Regions from separate parts of the Achromobacter sp. 46006 genome, predicted to be linked through region 1. Evidence: predicted binding sites of a transcription regulator. Region 1 holds the regulator's gene; each other region holds the start of a gene.
What was found. Region 1 encodes NrdR, which represses ribonucleotide reductase genes. Its sites were predicted from a motif close to CACNANATNTNGTG; they were not measured.

Region 1 (2,265 bases):
CGAGGCGCTGGTGATCGTGTCCGGCGTGGTCGGCAAGCACATCCGCCTGGATGAGCCCGAGGCCCGCGTCATCATCGACTGGCTGGCGGCTCGCCATCCCGCCGACGGCTTCACGCTGATGACGGTCTGCGCCGGCGCCCTGTTCGCCGCGGCGGCAGGCCTGACGCGCCAGCGCGAATGCACCACCCACCATAGCTGCCTGGCGCAACTGGCCGACCTGGATCCCAGCGCCCGGCTGCACGACAACCGCATCTTCGTGGAAGACGGCAACCTGGTCAGCAGCGCCGGCATCACCGCTGGCATCGACCTGGCGTTGCACATGGTGTCGCGCCATTGCGGCCCGCGCGTGGCCAGCGAAGTGGCGCGCGACATGGTGGTGTACCAACGCCGCGCCGGCACCGACTCGGCGCTGTCGCCCTGGCTGGAACACCGCAACCACATGCATCCGGGCGTGCACCGCGTGCAGGACGCGGTGGTGCGCAACCCGGCGGCGCCGTGGTCGGCGCAGTCGCTGGCCGAGCAGGCCCACACCAGCGCGCGCCACCTGACGCGGCTATTCCGCGAGCACGCCGGCTGCACGCCGATGGACTACCTGTATCAGATACGCGTGGCGCTGGCGCGCGACATGCTGCGCGAAACGCGCTTGAACCTGGAGTTGGTGGCGGAGAAATCGGGCTTCGGCTCGGCCCAGCACCTGCGCCGCGTGTGGCGCAGGTTCCAGCCGTTGACGCCCAGCATGGCGCGAACGGTAGCGCCGTAGCGCGCGCCGGGCGGCAAGCCGCCGGTAGCGCCACCGCGGCCGCCTGCGGATCAGGCCGGGCTGCGATAGGCCGACCCGCGCGGCGGCATCATTCCTTGCGCAGCTTGCCGGGCAGCACCGGCCCTTGCATCTCGCGAATCGCCTCGACGAATTCGCCAATGTCCTCGAAGCTCTTGTAGACCGAGGCAAAGCGCACGTAGGCCACCTTGTCGAGCTTGCGCAGTTCGTTCATGACCAGCTCGCCGATGTGCCCGGAGGCCACTTCGCGCAGGCCGCTGGCCAGCAGTTGTTCCTCGATGCGGGCCACGGCCGCGTCCACGTCCTCGGTGCTGACCGGACGCTTGCGCAGCGCCAGGCTCAGGCTGGCGCGCAGCTTGGCGGGATCGTAGTCGCTGCGGCTGCCATTGCGCTTGACCACGGACGGCAGCGCCAACTCCACCCGCTCATACGTGGTGAAGCGCTTGTCACAGGATTGGCAGCGGCGCCGGCGGCGGATCGCGTCGCCCTCTTCCGAGACACGGCTGTCGACGACCTGCGTTTCGGAGTTGCCGCAAAATGGACACCGCATGTGTGATCCCTGAAAACACGGAAAGCAATAATTCGCCCATATTGTAACGATGCGACTGCCCGCCCGTGTCGATCATGACAAATTCGTCCCTAATATTTTCGCCACGAAGGCCACGCGCACGCAAGCGCCATCGGCCCTAAAGCAAAAGGACGGCCCCTCTCGGGGCCGTCCTTGTCACGCGCGAGCGGATTGGACCCGTCGCCGTTGCGGCATTACTTGCGGCCGTACACCGGCAGGCGCGAGGTCAGTTCGTTGACCTTGGCGCGCACGGCGGCGATGTTGGCCTCGTCGCGCGGGTTGTCCAGCACGTCGGCGATCAGGTTGGCGGTCAGCTCGGCCTCGGCTTCGGTGAAGCCGCGGGTCGTCATGGCAGGCGTGCCCAGGCGGATGCCGCTGGTCACGAAGGGCTTTTCCGGATCGTTCGGGATGGCGTTCTTGTTGACCGTGATGTGGGCCTGGCCCAGCACGGCTTCGGCTTCCTTGCCGGTTATGCCCTTGGAGCGCAGGTCAACCAGCATGACGTGGCTTTCGGTGCGGCCCGAAACGATGCGCAGGCCACGCTTGACCAGCGTGTCGGCCAGCACCTTGGCGTTCTTGACCACTTGCTGCGCGTAGGTCTTGAATTCGGGTTCCAGCGCTTCCTTGAAGGCCACGGCCTTGCCGGCGATGACGTGCATCAGCGGACCGCCCTGGATGCCGGGGAAGATGGCCGAATTGACGGCCTTTTCGAATTCGGCCTTCATCATGATGACGCCGCCGCGCGGGCCGCGCAGCGACTTGTGCGTGGTCGAGGTGACGAAGTCGGCGTGCGGCACCGGGTTGGGGTAGGCGCCACCGGCCACCAGGCCGGCGTAGTGGGCGATGTCGACCATGAACAGCGCGCCGTTGTCGTGGGCGATGCGTGCCATGCGCTCGAAGTCGATGTGCAGGGCGTAGG
Region 2 (2,265 bases), on a different contig from region 1:
GGTCCAGCAGGCGCACCGCCAGCGCGTGGCCGGCCGGCGTGGTGACGTCGTCGGCGTCGTCGCTGAAGTTGCGGATCATCTCGTTGATGCCGTTCACGCCCAGCGTGCTGAAGTGGTTGCGCAGCGTGCCCAGGTAGCGCCGCGTGTACGGGTACAGCCCTTGGTCGATGTAGCGCTGCACCACCTTGCGCTTGGTTTCCAGCACGTCGCGGCCCAGGCCCAGCAGGTGATCCAGGCGCGCCATCAGCGCGGCCTCGTCGCCGCGGCAGGTGTGGCCCAGGCGGGCGCAATTGATCGTCACCACGCCCACCGAGCCGGTCTGCTCGGCCGAGCCGAACAGGCCGTTGCCGCGCTTGAGCAGCTCGCGCAGGTCCAGTTGCAGGCGGCAGCACATGGAGCGCACCATGTGCGGCTCCAGGTCGGAATTGAGGAAGTTCTGGAAGTACGGCAGGCCGTAGCGCGCGGTCATCTCGAACAGGCGCTCGGTATTGGGGTGGTCCCAGTCGAAGTCGGGCGTGATGTTGTAGGTGGGAATCGGGAAGGTGAACACGCGCCCCTTGGCGTCGCCGGCCATCATCACCTCGATGTAGGCGCGGTTGATCATGTCCATCTCGGCCTGCAGGTCGCCATAGGCGAACGGCATTTCCTCGCCGCCGACGTAGGGGATCTGTTCGCGCAGGTCGGCCGGGCAGGTCCAGTCGAAGGTCAGGTTGGTGAACGGCGTCTGGGTGCCCCAGCGGCTCGGCACGTTCAGGTTGTAGATCAGCTCCTGCATGCTTTGCTTGACCTCGGCGTAGGTCATCGCGTCGCGGCGGATGAAGGGCGCCATGTAGGTGTCGAACGAGCTGAAGGCCTGGGCGCCGGCCCATTCGTTCTGCAGCGTGCCCAGGAAGTTGACGATCTGGCCGATGGCCGCCGACATGTGGCGCGGCGGCGTGGCCTCGATCTTGCCGGGGATGCCGTTGAAGCCCTCGGTCAGCAGTTGGCGCAGCGACCAGCCGGCGCAGTAGCCGCTGAGCATGTCGAGGTCGTGGATGTGGATGTCGCCGTCGCGGTGGGCCTGGCCCGCCTCGGGCGTGAAGACGTTGGACAGCCAGTAGTTGGCGGTGACCTTGCCGGCCACGTTCAGGATCAGGCCGCCCAGGCTGTAGCCCTGGTTGGCGTTGGCGTTGACGCGCCAGTCGCGCTGTTCCAGGTATTCCTCCATGGCGCTTTCGACGTCCACCAGCGTATGGCGCAGCGCGCGCAGGCGGGCGTGCTGTTCGCGGTAGACGATGTAGGCGCGGGCGGTGCGCCAGTAGCCGGCCTTGACCAGCGTTTCCTCGACCTGGTTCTGGATGGTCTCCACGCCGGGGCAGACGTTGCCTTCGGCGGCTAGCGACTCGATCACCGCGCCGGTCAGCGCCTGGGCCACGTCGGCGTCCAGTTCTCCGGTGCCGCGGCCGGCGGCGGCGATGGCCGCCGCGATCTTGGCGCGGTCGAATGCGACGACCCGGCCGTCGCGCTTGAGGATGTGTTGGAGTTGCATCGCTGGCACCATATGTTGTGGGGTGGAAAAACTCTACCACTACCTATGGTGTTGAAAACGCGCTTGCCGAGCCGTTTGTCAGGCTGGCTTGATGCCGGTCAAATGGCGCCGGCCGGCCCGGCGCGGGCGCAATACGCCCCTAGAAGCCAAAGCCGACCCCGGCGATCGAGATCACCACCGCCAGCGCGGCGGTGCGCATCGCCGGGCGCGGCGACCACGACAGCATGCCGACCCACAGCAGGGCGCCGGCAGACAGCCAGCCCAACCAGGCCACCACGCCCACGGTGTTGCCCCACAGGCCGACGCAGGGCAGCAGCGCCAGCAGCAACAGCAGGACGCCGGCGGCGCGCAGCACGCGCGAATGGCCGGCGGAGCGATCGCGGCCCCACACCTGGTCGTAGTGGCGCGGCATCGCCAGGCTGAGGCAGGCCATGCCGGCATAGGTCAGCAGCAGCGCCATGGCGATGGCGAAGAGGTCGTTGAGGTTCATGCCGTGGCTTCCTGGGATGGGCGCGCATTGTGCGGCGGTGGGGCCGACAACGGTTTCTCCCACAATCGTAGCGCGGCCCAGCCGGCCGCGAGGCCCGCGGCTGCGCCGTCGACGCCGCCGGGCGGGCGCAGGCGCAGCAATGCGCCCGTGGCGGTCGAGGTGTCTCTTATACACAACTCCCAGCCCACCAGACTAGTTCGGCAATCTCCTATGCCACCTTCTGCTTCTAAAAAAATACGCCTACGAC
Region 3 (2,265 bases), on a different contig from region 1:
GGCCCTGTTCGGCGACAGCATCCTGTCGAACATGTTCATGCTGGGCTACGCCTGGCAGCGCGGCGGCGTGCCGCTGTCGCAGGCCGCCATCAACCGCGCCATCGAACTGAACGGCGTCGCCGTGGCCGCCAACCGCGCCGCGTTCGACAGCGGCCGCCTGGCCGCGCACCAGCCCGACGCGCTGGACGGCGCGCTGCGCCCGCGCGCCCAGGTGGTGCAACTGCATGTGCCGGAAACGTTCGAGCGCGCCGTGGCGCGCCGCGTCGAGGACCTGACCGCTTACCAGGACGCCGCCTACGCCCAGGCCTATCGCGACGTGGTCGAGCGCGTCGCCGCGCGCGAACGCGAGCTGGCGCCCGACGCCAGGACGCCGCGCCTGGCCATGGCGGTGGCGCGCGGCCTGTTCAAGCTGATGGCCTACAAGGACGAATACGAAGTCGCCCGCCTCTATACCGGCGAAGCCTTCCAGGCCCAGCTCAAGGGCCAGTTCGAAGGCGACTACAGCCTGCGCTTCCACATGGCGCCGCCGATCTTCGCGCGCAAGGACCCGCGCACCGGCGTGCCGCGCAAGATCACGCTGGGCCCGCGCACCATGACCGCGCTCAAGCTGCTGACCCGATTCAAGCGCCTGCGCGGCACCTGGTTCGATCCGTTCGGCCACACCGCCGAGCGCAAGATGGAACGCGCACTGGTGGGCGAGTACCGCCAGACCATAGATCAGTTGCTGGCAGGGTTGAATCGCGACAACCTGGCGCAAGCGGCTACAATCGCGGCCCTTGCAGAAACCATCCGCGGCTTTGGCCATGTGAAGGCCGCCAACGTCGACAAGTACAGGACGGAGCTGGCCCGCTTGATGCAAAGCTATACGGCGCCTGCCCCGCGCGATGTACCCCTGCGGAAAACCGCATAAACACTCGCGCTGAGCGGCATTCTCCTGGGCGCGCCTTGCTAGGCGCGCCCAGTGCATTTAGTAACAATGTTTTGGGAACCTGATCCTATCTTCTTCTTGTAGCTGTCGTACTCGATCACTAGAATTAGTGTCCAACGAGGGGTGCTACACTACATGTTGTGGTCGCCTAACCGCTGATACTCGTCGGCCACGCCACACGGATTCGTCCGTCCAAGCGTTGCGACCCCCCTCAATAAGATCCAGATTTCGTACCTGACATGACGTCGTCATGTCGCTATCTACGCGCTTTTCGCACAGGAGCTTCCATGCAGACTACGATCGCCTCTGTGACCCGGCCCTCGGCCGTGCCGCCCTCTCAATCCGATTCCCCGGCCGACGCCAACGGCGGGCAATGGGCCAGCTACAACATCATCCGCCGCAATGGCTCGGTGGTCGGGTTCGAACCCGGCAAGATCGCCATCGCCATGACCAAGGCCTTCCTGGCCGTCAACGGCGGCCAGGGCGCGGCCTCGGCCCGCGTGCGCGAGCTGGTTGAACAACTGACCACCCAGGCCGTCAACGCGCTGGTGCGCAACCGCCCGGGTGGCGGCACCTTCCATATCGAAGACGTGCAGGACCAGGTCGAACTGGCCCTCATGCGTTCGGGCCAGCACGACGTCGCCCGCGCCTATGTGCTCTATCGCGAAAAGCGCACCCAGGAACGCGCCGCCGCCGCGGCCGCCGAAGGCCAGCAAAAGACCGACGCCGCGCCGCAGGAACATGTGCTGCACGTCACGGACGCGGGTGTCCGCCGTCCGCTGGACATCGCCGAACTGCGCGCCACCATCGTCGCCGCCGGTGAAGGCCTGGCCGAGTTCATCGACTCCGAAGCCATCCTGAAGGAAACGGTCAAGAACCTGTACGACGGCATCCCCGTCGACGAAGTGTTCAAGTCCGCCATCCTGTCGGCGCGCGCGCTGGTCGAGAAGGACCCGGCCTACAGCCAGGTCACCGCCCGCCTGCTGCTGCACACGATCCGCAAGGAAGTGCTGGGCGAGGAAGTCTCGCAGGACGGCATGGCTGCCCGCTACGCCGAATACTTCCCCACCTTCATCGCCCGCGGCATCGAAGGCGGCCTGCTGTCGCCCGACCTGGCCAGCTATGACCTGACCAAGCTGGGCAAGGCGCTGAACGCCAAGCGCGACCTGCAGTTCGGCTACCTCGGCCTGCAAACCCTGTACGACCGCTACTTCCTGCACATCCGCGGCACCCGCATCGAACTGCCGCAGGTGTTCTTCATGCGCGTGGCCATGGGCCTGGCGCTGCGCGAAGCCGACCGCGAAGCCCGCGCCATCGAGTTCTACGAAATCCTGTCG

Region 2: a site for NrdR is predicted at 1,535-1,548, ahead of AC6LKG_RS25835 (ribonucleoside triphosphate reductase). Genes of this name have one in related genera too.
Region 3: a site for NrdR is predicted at 1,058-1,071, ahead of AC6LKG_RS15025 (ribonucleoside-diphosphate reductase subunit alpha). Genes of this name have one in related genera too.

What each region holds. Positions count from the first base shown of each region.
Region 1 covers NZ_JCBANN010000008.1:5,419-7,683, reverse strand. Annotated here, with positions in the region: gene AC6LKG_RS06500 (GlxA family transcriptional regulator) at 1-760, shown strand, start outside; gene nrdR (transcriptional regulator NrdR) at 849-1,328, opposite strand; gene glyA (serine hydroxymethyltransferase) at 1,541-2,265, opposite strand, start outside.
Region 2 covers NZ_JCBANN010000104.1:12-2,276, reverse strand. Annotated here, with positions in the region: gene AC6LKG_RS25835 (ribonucleoside triphosphate reductase) at 1-1,528, opposite strand, end outside; gene AC6LKG_RS25830 (DUF3325 domain-containing protein) at 1,668-2,018, opposite strand.
Region 3 covers NZ_JCBANN010000028.1:35,130-37,394, reverse strand. Annotated here, with positions in the region: gene AC6LKG_RS15030 (indolepyruvate ferredoxin oxidoreductase family protein) at 1-910, shown strand, start outside; gene AC6LKG_RS15025 (ribonucleoside-diphosphate reductase subunit alpha) at 1,216-2,265, shown strand, end outside.